Linked DNA regions of Methylobacterium mesophilicum SR1.6/6. Each later gene encodes a partner of the first gene's protein in a complex. Links are inferred from orthologs where the notes say so. Each region holds a gene or a part of one and is shown on either strand. Other genes may lie near its edges.

The links. The genes of interacting proteins can lie anywhere in the genome.
Region 2: the proteins of MMSR116_RS12810 (region 1) and ccmA are in contact, whole or in part, in a solved structure (PDB 8CE8), measured with the Escherichia coli proteins. The link is inferred for Methylobacterium mesophilicum SR1.6/6 from one-to-one orthologs.
Region 3: the proteins of MMSR116_RS12810 (region 1) and ccmB are in contact, whole or in part, in a solved structure (PDB 8CE8), measured with the Escherichia coli proteins. The link is inferred for Methylobacterium mesophilicum SR1.6/6 from one-to-one orthologs.

Annotation. Positions count from the first base shown.
Region 1 is NZ_CP043538.1:2,683,344-2,688,751, reverse strand. Bases 61-2,805 are described here. They hold MMSR116_RS12810 (heme ABC transporter permease), read right to left. Parts: upstream 1,960-2,805; coding sequence 1,162-1,959; downstream 61-1,161. Other genes in these bases: ccmD (heme exporter protein CcmD), read right to left, coding at 1,008-1,151; MMSR116_RS12820 (DsbE family thiol:disulfide interchange protein), read right to left, coding at 397-1,011; MMSR116_RS12825 (septation protein A), read left to right, coding at 61-393. Also shown: more of MMSR116_RS12825, read left to right, coding at 1-60; MMSR116_RS12805 (class I SAM-dependent methyltransferase), read left to right, coding at 3,050-3,757; MMSR116_RS12800 (hypothetical protein), read left to right, coding at 3,933-4,607; MMSR116_RS12795 (hypothetical protein), read left to right, coding at 4,646-4,957; MMSR116_RS12790 (tRNA1(Val) (adenine(37)-N6)-methyltransferase), read right to left, coding at 4,967-5,408. UniProt on the Escherichia coli protein: Required for the export of heme to the periplasm for the biogenesis of c-type cytochromes.
Region 2 is NZ_CP043538.1:2,239,680-2,242,582, forward strand. It holds ccmA (heme ABC exporter ATP-binding protein CcmA), read right to left. Parts: upstream 1,820-2,903; coding sequence 1,181-1,819; downstream 1-1,180. Other genes in the region: ccmB (heme exporter protein CcmB), read right to left, coding at 516-1,184; MMSR116_RS10575 (hypothetical protein), read left to right, coding at 1,946-2,131; MMSR116_RS10580 (RNA methyltransferase), read right to left, coding at 2,132-2,903. UniProt on the Escherichia coli protein: Part of the ABC transporter complex CcmAB involved in the biogenesis of c-type cytochromes; once thought to export heme, this seems not to be the case, but its exact role is uncertain. Responsible for energy coupling to the transport system.
Region 3 is NZ_CP043538.1:2,239,030-2,241,999, forward strand. It holds ccmB (heme exporter protein CcmB), read right to left. Parts: upstream 1,835-2,970; coding sequence 1,166-1,834; downstream 1-1,165. Other genes in the region: MMSR116_RS10560 (hypothetical protein), read right to left, coding at 225-380; ccmA (heme ABC exporter ATP-binding protein CcmA), read right to left, coding at 1,831-2,469; MMSR116_RS10575 (hypothetical protein), read left to right, coding at 2,596-2,781; MMSR116_RS10580 (RNA methyltransferase), read right to left, coding at 2,782-2,970. UniProt on the Escherichia coli protein: Required for the export of heme to the periplasm for the biogenesis of c-type cytochromes.

The DNA of each region.
Region 1 (5,408 bases):
ATCATGCCGCTCGTCTCGGGCGTGGTGGTGGTGGTGTTCGGCGGCCTGACCCTGGCGCTGCAGGACAAGACCTTCATCATGGTCAAGCCGACCATCGTGAACGCGCTGTTCGGCACCGTGCTGCTCGGCGGCCTCGCCTTCGGGCGCTCGCTCCTGTCGGTGGTGCTCGACTCGATGTTCAGCCTGACCGAGGAGGGCTGGCGCAAGCTCACCTTCCGCTGGGGCGTGTTCTTCTTCGTCCTGGCCGCCCTCAACGAGGTGGTGTGGCGGACCCAGACGGAGGATTTCTGGGTGAACTTCAAGGTGTTTGGCATCATGCCGATCACCGTGCTGTTCGCCCTTGCCCAGACGCCGCTGCTGACGCGGTACGAGCGCAAGGCGCCGCAGCCGTAAAGGCTACTGCGCCGCCGCGACCTTGCCGGCCGCCCGGATGCGGGCGAGCACGCTCGCGAAGTTCTCGGGCGTGAGGATGCCGACGAGCTTGTCGCGAATCACGCCGTCAGGCCCGATGATAAAGGTCTCGGGCACGCCGTAGACGCCGAAATCGATTGCCGCCCGACCGCTGGCATCCGCCCCCACCGCGCTGAACGGCACCCCGTGCCGGGCGAGGAAGCGCTGGCCGGCCTCGGGGTTCGGCTCCTTGTAGTCGATGCCGACCAGCCGGATCCCCGGCTCCTTGGCGAGCCGCATCAGCATCGGGTGCTCCACCTGACAGGGCGCGCACCACGAGGCGAACACGTTGAGCACCGTGATCTGCCCCTTCATGTCGGCGCTCGCCAGGCCCGGCACGGGGGCGCCGGCTGCCGTCAGTCCCGGGACGGCGGGAAGCGTGAAGCTCGGCACCGGCTTGCCGATCATCGCCGAGGGCAGGGCGGCCGGGTCGGCGCCCGAGCGCAGACGCAGGAACAGCACGGCTGCGAGGGCCGCGAAGGCGAGGGCCGGCACGATCAGCAGGAGGGAGCGCCGGACCGGCAGCGGCTGCCCGGTCGCATCGTCGACGGGAGCGTTCATCGCCGCTCCTCGCCGAACCCCTTGAGCGCGCGGACCTGCGCCCGCCGATCCCGGATCGCGTTGCCGACGAGGCCGAGCATGACCAGAGCCGTGAAGGCGTAGGCGGCCAGGATGAAGCTGCCGTGAGAGCCGAGATCCATCGCCGCGTTCCTAGACCGGTTGTCCGACCGGCATCGCGGCCGGCGTCGGGGTGATGCGGGGCTGGGCGCGGTCGAGGCGCTCGGCCTCGCGGATGGTCAGCGTCCGCACCCGGCGGCGCATGATCTCGGTGCGCATGGCGTAGAGGTGCAACGTCGTCCCGCCGAGCGTCGCCGCGCCGATCATCAGCAGCAGCGGGTAGAGCATCGAGGGATCGATGGTCGAGCCGCCCATGCGCAGGATCGAGGCGGGCTGGTGGAGCGTCGACCACCAGTTCACCGAGAACTTGATGATCGGCAGGTTCACCGCACCGACGAGGGTCAGGATCGCCACCGCCCGCGCGGCGCGGTTCGGATCCTCCAGGGTCCGCCACAGGGCGATGATGCCGCAGTAGATCAGCAGCAGGATCAGCATGGAGGTCAGGCGCGCGTCCCAGACCCAGTAGGTGCCCCACATCGGCTTGCCCCAGAGGGACCCGGTCACGAGGCAGATCAGCGTGAAGGCCGCGCCGATTGGGGCGGCGGCGCGCTGCGCGACGTCGGCGAGCGGATGGCGCCAGACCAGCGTGCCGATCGCCGACAGGCTCATGGCGCCGTAGAAGAACACGCCGAGCCACGCGGCCGGGACGTGGATGTACATGATCCGCACGGTCTCGCCCTGCTGGTAATCGGGCGGCACCACGAAGAAGGTCAGGTACAGCCCGACACCGAGGGCGACCAAGGAGAGCGCGGCAAGCCATGGCACGAGCGCGCCCGACCACCGCATGAAGTGGCTAGGATTCGACAGGCGGGTCCAGAGGGAAGGCGTCATCGCGGCTGCGGTCTCGGACATCGTGACCGTGGGTCTACCCTAGGGTGCGGTGCAGCAACAATGCGGGGTCTCGGCGCAGCCGTCGGGGTCGCAGAAACGTGCCCTTCCTTTGCAGCCGAAGATGAGCATGGGCTGGACATGAAACCGGACGCCGACGTGCCGCCAGTCCCCAAGACGTGCGCGCGCCTCTTCCTCCCCCTTGCGGGCTACGGGCGACCCACGGGATGATTTTCATAGTACATTCGGGCGGATCGCTCGATCCTCTTCTCTAAGGAAGAAGGAGCGGGATGCGCGCGTCTCCCTCCCCCCGCACAGGGGGGAGGGGAGCCGCGGTGCCGTTCATGGCCGTCCCGACAGTGACGTGGGACCATCGACGCCCACGGATGGTCGAGCTTCCGCGTCCCGAAGCGCCTCATATCTTGACAATGTTCCTATTTTGTGCTTCCTGACCGCACCTGCCCGTGGCGCTTCGGGAGCGATCCTGTGGCGTCCTTCGCGGGGCCCGTCCGGTGGCTGACCGGGCGGGTCCGCGGGCGGGGCGGTGCCCGCGTCGGTGGCTCTCAGCCGCCATCGCCCCGGGCGGCGGACCGGCACGGGGCGTGTCTCGGAGGCGGGCGTGAGACCGGGCGGCCCTTGGCCCGGCGGGGTGAGGAAATGCCCCCGCGCCGACCCGCCTCTGGGCGTGCCCGAAGCCCCCTGCGGACCCGCCCACTACGAGGCGGGGGACGGCTGGAAGGCCACGGCGCTGAAGGGCGGGTTCCGGAGGTGCGTGCACCTCGTCCGAGACCGCCGGCAGCGAGGCGCAGGACCGGGACGTCGGCAAGACACCGCGACGAGAAAGACGGCCGCGATCGGGGGCGATGCCCGGTTGCTGCCGCGGGCGCCGCGGGGATCGGATCCCGCGCGTTTTGGCCGACACCTGGGTTCCCGCGGCGTCCCGCGTCCCGCGTGTTGCTTCCTGGGCCATGCCCCCGGCGCCGAAAGGCGGGTGGGGACGATGGCGCACATGCCTCGTCCCTGTATTGTTCGGGCGTCCACGTCTCACCCATAGGGTCCGTATCGCACGACTCGCCGGAGCGGAGCAAAAGCGATGCAGACTCGAGACAATGGATGGGAAAAATCCGCATCGGCCTGGATCTCGGAAATCGGTGAGCAGGGCGATTACGGCCGGACATACGTACTTGATACGCCGATGCTTGAACGGGTTCGGAGTCGATCTTTCGGCCGGGCTCTCGATATCGGATGCGGGGAAGGCCGGTTCTGCCGGATGCTGCGGGCGGAAGGTATCGTGTCGGTCGGTATCGAGCCGACGCCCACCCTGCGCGACGCTGCGATCGCCCGCGATCCGTCGGGCACCTACCTCGCCGCCAGGGCCGAAACCCTTCCGTTCGCGGACGGCGCGTTCGATCTCGTCGTGAGTTATCTGACGCTGATCGATATCGACGGTCTCGAAGCAGACATCGCCGAGATGACCCGCGTGCTCCGGCCCGGCGGCTCTCTCCTGATCGCCAATCTCAACAGCTTCAACACTGCGGGTGAATGGCATGAGCGCGACGACGGATCCCGCTCTTTCGTGCTCGACAATTACATGCTCGCGCGCTCCGAGTGGGTGAGTTGGCGCGGAATCACGATCCGGAATTGGCACCGCCCCTTCAGCGCGTACATGAAAACCCTGCTCAACTCAGGCTTGCGCCTGATCCACTTCGACGAGCCGCTTCCAACCGGCGGCGATCCCGAACGGGTTCGGCAGCACTTTCGAGCCCCGTACTTCCACGTCATGGAATGGCAAAACCGCTGAAGACGGCCCGACCACGGCGTCCGCCTCGGCGCGACGCGGTCGGATGTGGAGCGAGCGCGCCCCTTGCGCAGGACCGGCCGATTACGCATATAGATACGAACAAAAAGAGAACAAAAGCGCGTCGTCCAACAAAGCTGTGGACGGCGCGGCCTCCTCCCGCCGGTACGAGCCCCGCATGCGAACCGCCGACAAGCAGATCGCCGACATCCTCGTCCGCTACGGCGAGCCCTTCGGGGGCAACGTCTGGCGCGTGCAGGGCACGGCCGTGATCTATCACAAGACCCTGGAGCGCATCGCCGCGCAGGCCGGGATCGTGTTCGAGCCGCCGACCATCATCCGCGCCGAGCGGGACGAGGCCGTGATCCTGGTGACCGGCCGGCTGCCGGGGACGAAGCCCGGCACCGAACGTGTCGAGTGGTCGCTCGGCGAGGCGCTGGTCAACGTGAACTACCGCGTCTCGGGCAAGCAGGCGGCTTACGTCTACGCCATGGCCGAGAAGCGCGGAAAGGACCGCGTGATCCTCAAGCTCATCGAGCTGCACGGCCTCGTCTACAGCGAGGAGGAAGCCGACGAGTTCCGCGCGCACCAGATCCCCGTCCGGGCCGTGGACGAGGATTTCGAGGAGCCGGCCGCCTTCGACGAGGTCACCGAGGCCGAGGGCGATCTCAAGCGCCGCATCGACGAGGCCGAGACGATCAACGCCGTCACCGACCTGATGCTGGACGGTGCCACCCAGGCGATCCTGGCGACGATGCCGGCCGGCACCCGCGACGAGGTTCGCGACTACGCCAAGGCACGCCTTGTGGCCCTCGGCTGGCCGAAGCGGGCCGGGCGCCGCAGCGCCGCCTGACCCTCAGCACACCTTCACCCCAACCGCAGGAGACCGCCATGCATCGCGCGACGAGCCGCCGCACCATGAAGGCCCGCCGGGACTCCCACCAGAGCTGGAGCATCGAGACGCTGTCCTACAGCCCGACCCGGATCGTGCGCCTCGGATCCGAGAAGGTGGCGATCCTGTTCCCTCCGGTCGAGCCCGGGGCGGCCTGGCAGCTCTATCCGCATCCCGACGCGTTCCCGGGGCTCAACTTCGAGGGTCTGCCCGAGCCGTTGCGGCCGGAATTCCTCGCCTTCCCGGACCTGCCCGAGGTCGAGCGCTTCCTCGGCATCCGCGACGCGCAGCCCACCGCCCTCGCGGCGTGAGGGGTTCCATCAGGCCAGCGGCCAGGGTGCTCCGCGATGGAGTGCGTCGGCCTCCGGCGTGAAGCCGCCGTCGGGTTCGTGCAGCACGAGGCCCGGAAGCAGGCGCGGCGCCGCGCGGCTGCCCCGGATCGCCGCGATCAGCACGCGGATCGCCGGCGTGTCGCCGCGGGCATGGACGGGACGGATCGCCACGGCGCCGTAGCGCCCCTTGAGCGCGTCGAGGGCAGCGGGCAGCGCGTCGGCCCTGTGGATGAGCCCGAGCCGGCCGCCCGGCCGGAGGATCCCCGTGCAGGCGCGGATCCACAGGTCCAGGCTGCCCTCCGCGAAGGTGTGGGCCGCGGCCCGCCCCGGATGCGGCGAGGCGCGGTGGCTGCCGGCCGCGAAGAACGGCGGGTTGGTGAGCACCACGTCGAGTGCGTCCGGCGAGAGACCTGCGGCGCGGCGTTCCGCC
Region 2 (2,903 bases), 450 kb from region 1 along the record:
ATTAGGTCGAACTATCCGCAAATGACCGAAACATGCCAAGCATATTTTCAAGCTCATTGCGACGGGAGTATCTACCGAGAATTTCCTAATCAATTTTTGAACATGGATATCTAGACCTGAAGGCCGTCGCCAAAGCTAATGATCTTGGCGCGAAAAAGGCGCGCAAGCTTTTATTCGACCTTCGCTTCAAAAATAGGAGACGTAACAATGGAAACCGCAGCGGTCTACATGGTCATGCAAATTTTAAAAAAGAGAGATTAAAATTTCGCCTTGTCAGCGATCGACTCGACACAATCAGGATCGATGCCACACTTTATGGATTGCGGCTCGAGAATAGAGTGTTTCGATGACAATCATGTCGAAATATCGAAATTCAGATAAGCCGAAAATATTGATAAATATTGTGTTTATTTGCTAAAGGTGCTGGCTGGGCATCCTATGGATTTGCTTTTGACAGGGCGAGGCGAAGATAGTTTTTCTTACAACAATGGCAAAGAACGTTCGGCGGTCGAGTCTTACTCCGGCCACCGCAAAGCCGCCGCCGCCGCCAGCGTTCCGACTACGGCGGCGATCAACGTTAGCGCGGCGAGCACAGCCAGCGGCACGAGGAACGGCACGGTTCCGCCGCTCGCCGCCTGAGCGGCCGAGACGCCGAAGATCAACGTGGGGATCATCAGCGGCAGCACCAGCACCGCCAGGATCAGCCCGCCCCGGCGGATCGAGGCTGTCAGCGCCGCGCCCACCGCGCCAATAAAGCTGAGCGCCGGCGTGCCGGCGAGCAGCGTCAGGGACGTGGCTCCCATGGCGGTGCCGTCGAGGGCGACGAGGAGGCCGAAGAGGGGTGCGGCGAGCGCCAGCGGCAGCCCCGTGGTCAGCCAGTGCGCCGCGACCTTGCCGATCACCACGAGTTCGAGGGGTACCGGCGCGGCGGTCATCAGCTCGAGGGAACCGTCCTCCTCGTCGGCCTGGAACAGTCGGTCGAGGCCGATCAGCGTCGCCAGCACGGCGGCGAGCCACAGGATCGCCGGGCCGATCCGCGAGAGCAGGTTGAGGTCGGGCCCGAGCGCGAACGGCACAAGGGCGACGATCATCAGAAAGAAGACCAGCGACAGCGCGCCGGAGCCGCCGACCCGGCCGGCGAGACGCAGGTCGCGGGCGACGAGGGCGAGCACCGCGCGGATCACGCCCAGTCCTCCGAAACGTCCGCCAAAGGCGCCGCAGCGGCGGCCTCGATGCGCAGTTCGGCCGCGCCCGCGAGCCCGAGGGTTTGGTGGGTCGCGGCGATCACGAGGCCGCCATCGGCCCGGTGCCCCGCCATCAGCTCCGCCAGGAGTGCCTGTGAGGCCGTGTCGAGGGCAGCAGTCGGCTCGTCCAGGAGCCAGAGCGGCCGTGCGCAGACGAGGAGCCGCGCCAGGGCGACGCGCCGCCGCTGCCCGGCCGAGAGATAGGCGACCGGCAGGTCGTGCGCGTGGCCGAGGCCGAGCCGTTCCAGGGCCTCGCGGGGCGTCAGGCGCGGTGCGCCGAGAAGGCGTTGGGCAAACAGCAGGTTTTCTCCCGCACTCATGGTACTCTTCAGCCCGTCACGGTGGCCGACCGCGTGCAGGCTTTCGGGAAGGCTCGCCTCGCCGACATCGCCGGCGACTATGCGCCCGGCATCCGGCCGCAGCCGGCCCGACAGGATGGCGAGGAGGCTGGATTTGCCGGCACCGTTCCGGCCGGTCACCGCCAGGGCGTCGCCGGGTCCGAGGGTGAAGGACAGGTTGGAGAAGATGCGGCGGCCGGAGCGGCGGCAAGCCAGATTGTCCACGCTGAGCCGCACCCGATCCTCCGCCCTCTTCTCCGCCGGCGGGCGGCAGGATCAATCTTCGCCGCTTCCATGCCCGAATGCGGCGGATAACGGAACCACAGTCTAGCTCAGCCTTTGTTCTGCGACGGAGGATTGCCCATGGCTGAGGCGAGAAACCCGAGCGAGGCGGACGTTGCCGCGACACCCGACGCGTTGGCCGGTCGGGCCAAAGTCGAGGCGCGGATGGCACAGTGCACCCAGGAGGAGCAGGCGGCGTTCTGGGAGGCGGTCGGGCGCTGCTTCGGCGGCGGCAAGCCGCCGGAGATGAAGCCCGCCTCCGGCTGATCACGCGCCCTTCCGCGTCAAGGCTCGCAGCGCGCCGCGAAAGGTCCGCACGTCCTGCTCGGTCAGGCTCATGCGGTGGAGCATGTCGCGCATGTTGCGGGCGATGATCTCCTTCTTCTCGGGCGGGTAAAAGCCGGCTGCGTCCAGGGCAGTTTCCAGGCTTCCGAACAGCGCGACCAGCGCGTCGCGGGTAGCGGGCGGCGACAGCATTTCGCCCGAGAAGGGCAGCCGCGCCCGGCCGCTCGCCTGCCGCCAGGCGTAGCCGACGAGCAGCACCGCCTGCGCGAGGTTGAGGGAAGGGAAATCCGGCGATACCGGGAAGGTCACAATAGCGTCCGCGAGCGACACCTCGTCGTTGGTGAGCCCGACCCGTTCGCGGCCGAACATCACCGCGGTGCGCTGGCCCTCGCGGGCAACGAGTTCGGCCATGCCATCCTCGGGAGCAAAGACCCGCTTCATCTGCCCGCGCTCCCGCGCCGTGGTGGCGAGCACGTAGTGGCAATCGGCGATGGCCTCGGCGACGGTGCCGAAGATCGTCGCCCGGTCGAGGACGTGGGTGGCGCCGGAGGCTGCCTCCCGCACGCCCTTCTTGGGCCAGCCGTTCTTCGGGTTGACGAGGCGCAGCTCCGAGAGACCGAAATTCGCCATGGCCCGGGCCGCCATGCCGATATTCTCGGCGAGTTGCGGCTCCACCAAAATCACCGCCGGGGCGATTCCGGGCGGCAGCTCGGTGACCTTCCTCGGGGCGTCGCCCGGTGCATCTCGGCTCGTC
Region 3 (2,970 bases), 450 kb from region 1 along the record:
GCGCGCGAAAGCGCGGCCCCTCGGCGAAGCGGTCTCTATAGTGAGGGGGGCGCGGCGCGTCAACGCACGAGGAGACCGGCCATGCATCGCAGAAGCGAACGCCGATCAGGCTCGACACGAAATCTAGCTTATTTTCCTCAATTATGGGTATATTTTCATATGTATGTTCGCTCGGTTTCAGAAGGGCGAAGGGGCGTAATTACCCACGCGTTTGATGGCAGGGTTCAAGCGCCGATGGTTTTGAGGATGGCGTCGAAGGAACTGCTGCCTGTGAGGCGCGCGGTGTCGACGACGGTGCGGATGGCGGCCTCGCCCTCGGCATCCCACGAAGGAATCAGCGAAATTCGCCCCGCGCAAGAGACGACCCGCGCAAGAGGCAAGCTTGGCTCGGCAGGAGCGCAGCCGCGGGCGTTCAACCGACGACCAAGCTACCCCGTGGGTAATTACGAAGGGGCGATCCGTGAAAGACGCTGCACTTGCCTCAATCACTGAAGCGACAATGCTGCGCAGCCCTTTAACAGGCCTCACACTTGAACTTAAACTTTCCAGGCTGCGGCTTGCTCTCGAGCAATCATATTCACCTGAACAGCCGCTAGATCCGCCGGCCGGCCTGTCGGCGGACAGTGGACGCGCGAAGCAGATAGTTCCTTATTAGGTCGAACTATCCGCAAATGACCGAAACATGCCAAGCATATTTTCAAGCTCATTGCGACGGGAGTATCTACCGAGAATTTCCTAATCAATTTTTGAACATGGATATCTAGACCTGAAGGCCGTCGCCAAAGCTAATGATCTTGGCGCGAAAAAGGCGCGCAAGCTTTTATTCGACCTTCGCTTCAAAAATAGGAGACGTAACAATGGAAACCGCAGCGGTCTACATGGTCATGCAAATTTTAAAAAAGAGAGATTAAAATTTCGCCTTGTCAGCGATCGACTCGACACAATCAGGATCGATGCCACACTTTATGGATTGCGGCTCGAGAATAGAGTGTTTCGATGACAATCATGTCGAAATATCGAAATTCAGATAAGCCGAAAATATTGATAAATATTGTGTTTATTTGCTAAAGGTGCTGGCTGGGCATCCTATGGATTTGCTTTTGACAGGGCGAGGCGAAGATAGTTTTTCTTACAACAATGGCAAAGAACGTTCGGCGGTCGAGTCTTACTCCGGCCACCGCAAAGCCGCCGCCGCCGCCAGCGTTCCGACTACGGCGGCGATCAACGTTAGCGCGGCGAGCACAGCCAGCGGCACGAGGAACGGCACGGTTCCGCCGCTCGCCGCCTGAGCGGCCGAGACGCCGAAGATCAACGTGGGGATCATCAGCGGCAGCACCAGCACCGCCAGGATCAGCCCGCCCCGGCGGATCGAGGCTGTCAGCGCCGCGCCCACCGCGCCAATAAAGCTGAGCGCCGGCGTGCCGGCGAGCAGCGTCAGGGACGTGGCTCCCATGGCGGTGCCGTCGAGGGCGACGAGGAGGCCGAAGAGGGGTGCGGCGAGCGCCAGCGGCAGCCCCGTGGTCAGCCAGTGCGCCGCGACCTTGCCGATCACCACGAGTTCGAGGGGTACCGGCGCGGCGGTCATCAGCTCGAGGGAACCGTCCTCCTCGTCGGCCTGGAACAGTCGGTCGAGGCCGATCAGCGTCGCCAGCACGGCGGCGAGCCACAGGATCGCCGGGCCGATCCGCGAGAGCAGGTTGAGGTCGGGCCCGAGCGCGAACGGCACAAGGGCGACGATCATCAGAAAGAAGACCAGCGACAGCGCGCCGGAGCCGCCGACCCGGCCGGCGAGACGCAGGTCGCGGGCGACGAGGGCGAGCACCGCGCGGATCACGCCCAGTCCTCCGAAACGTCCGCCAAAGGCGCCGCAGCGGCGGCCTCGATGCGCAGTTCGGCCGCGCCCGCGAGCCCGAGGGTTTGGTGGGTCGCGGCGATCACGAGGCCGCCATCGGCCCGGTGCCCCGCCATCAGCTCCGCCAGGAGTGCCTGTGAGGCCGTGTCGAGGGCAGCAGTCGGCTCGTCCAGGAGCCAGAGCGGCCGTGCGCAGACGAGGAGCCGCGCCAGGGCGACGCGCCGCCGCTGCCCGGCCGAGAGATAGGCGACCGGCAGGTCGTGCGCGTGGCCGAGGCCGAGCCGTTCCAGGGCCTCGCGGGGCGTCAGGCGCGGTGCGCCGAGAAGGCGTTGGGCAAACAGCAGGTTTTCTCCCGCACTCATGGTACTCTTCAGCCCGTCACGGTGGCCGACCGCGTGCAGGCTTTCGGGAAGGCTCGCCTCGCCGACATCGCCGGCGACTATGCGCCCGGCATCCGGCCGCAGCCGGCCCGACAGGATGGCGAGGAGGCTGGATTTGCCGGCACCGTTCCGGCCGGTCACCGCCAGGGCGTCGCCGGGTCCGAGGGTGAAGGACAGGTTGGAGAAGATGCGGCGGCCGGAGCGGCGGCAAGCCAGATTGTCCACGCTGAGCCGCACCCGATCCTCCGCCCTCTTCTCCGCCGGCGGGCGGCAGGATCAATCTTCGCCGCTTCCATGCCCGAATGCGGCGGATAACGGAACCACAGTCTAGCTCAGCCTTTGTTCTGCGACGGAGGATTGCCCATGGCTGAGGCGAGAAACCCGAGCGAGGCGGACGTTGCCGCGACACCCGACGCGTTGGCCGGTCGGGCCAAAGTCGAGGCGCGGATGGCACAGTGCACCCAGGAGGAGCAGGCGGCGTTCTGGGAGGCGGTCGGGCGCTGCTTCGGCGGCGGCAAGCCGCCGGAGATGAAGCCCGCCTCCGGCTGATCACGCGCCCTTCCGCGTCAAGGCTCGCAGCGCGCCGCGAAAGGTCCGCACGTCCTGCTCGGTCAGGCTCATGCGGTGGAGCATGTCGCGCATGTTGCGGGCGATGATCTCCTTCTTCTCGGGCGGGTAAAAGCCGGCTGCGTCCAGGGCAGTTTCCAGGCTTCCGAACAGCGCGACCAGCGCGTCGCG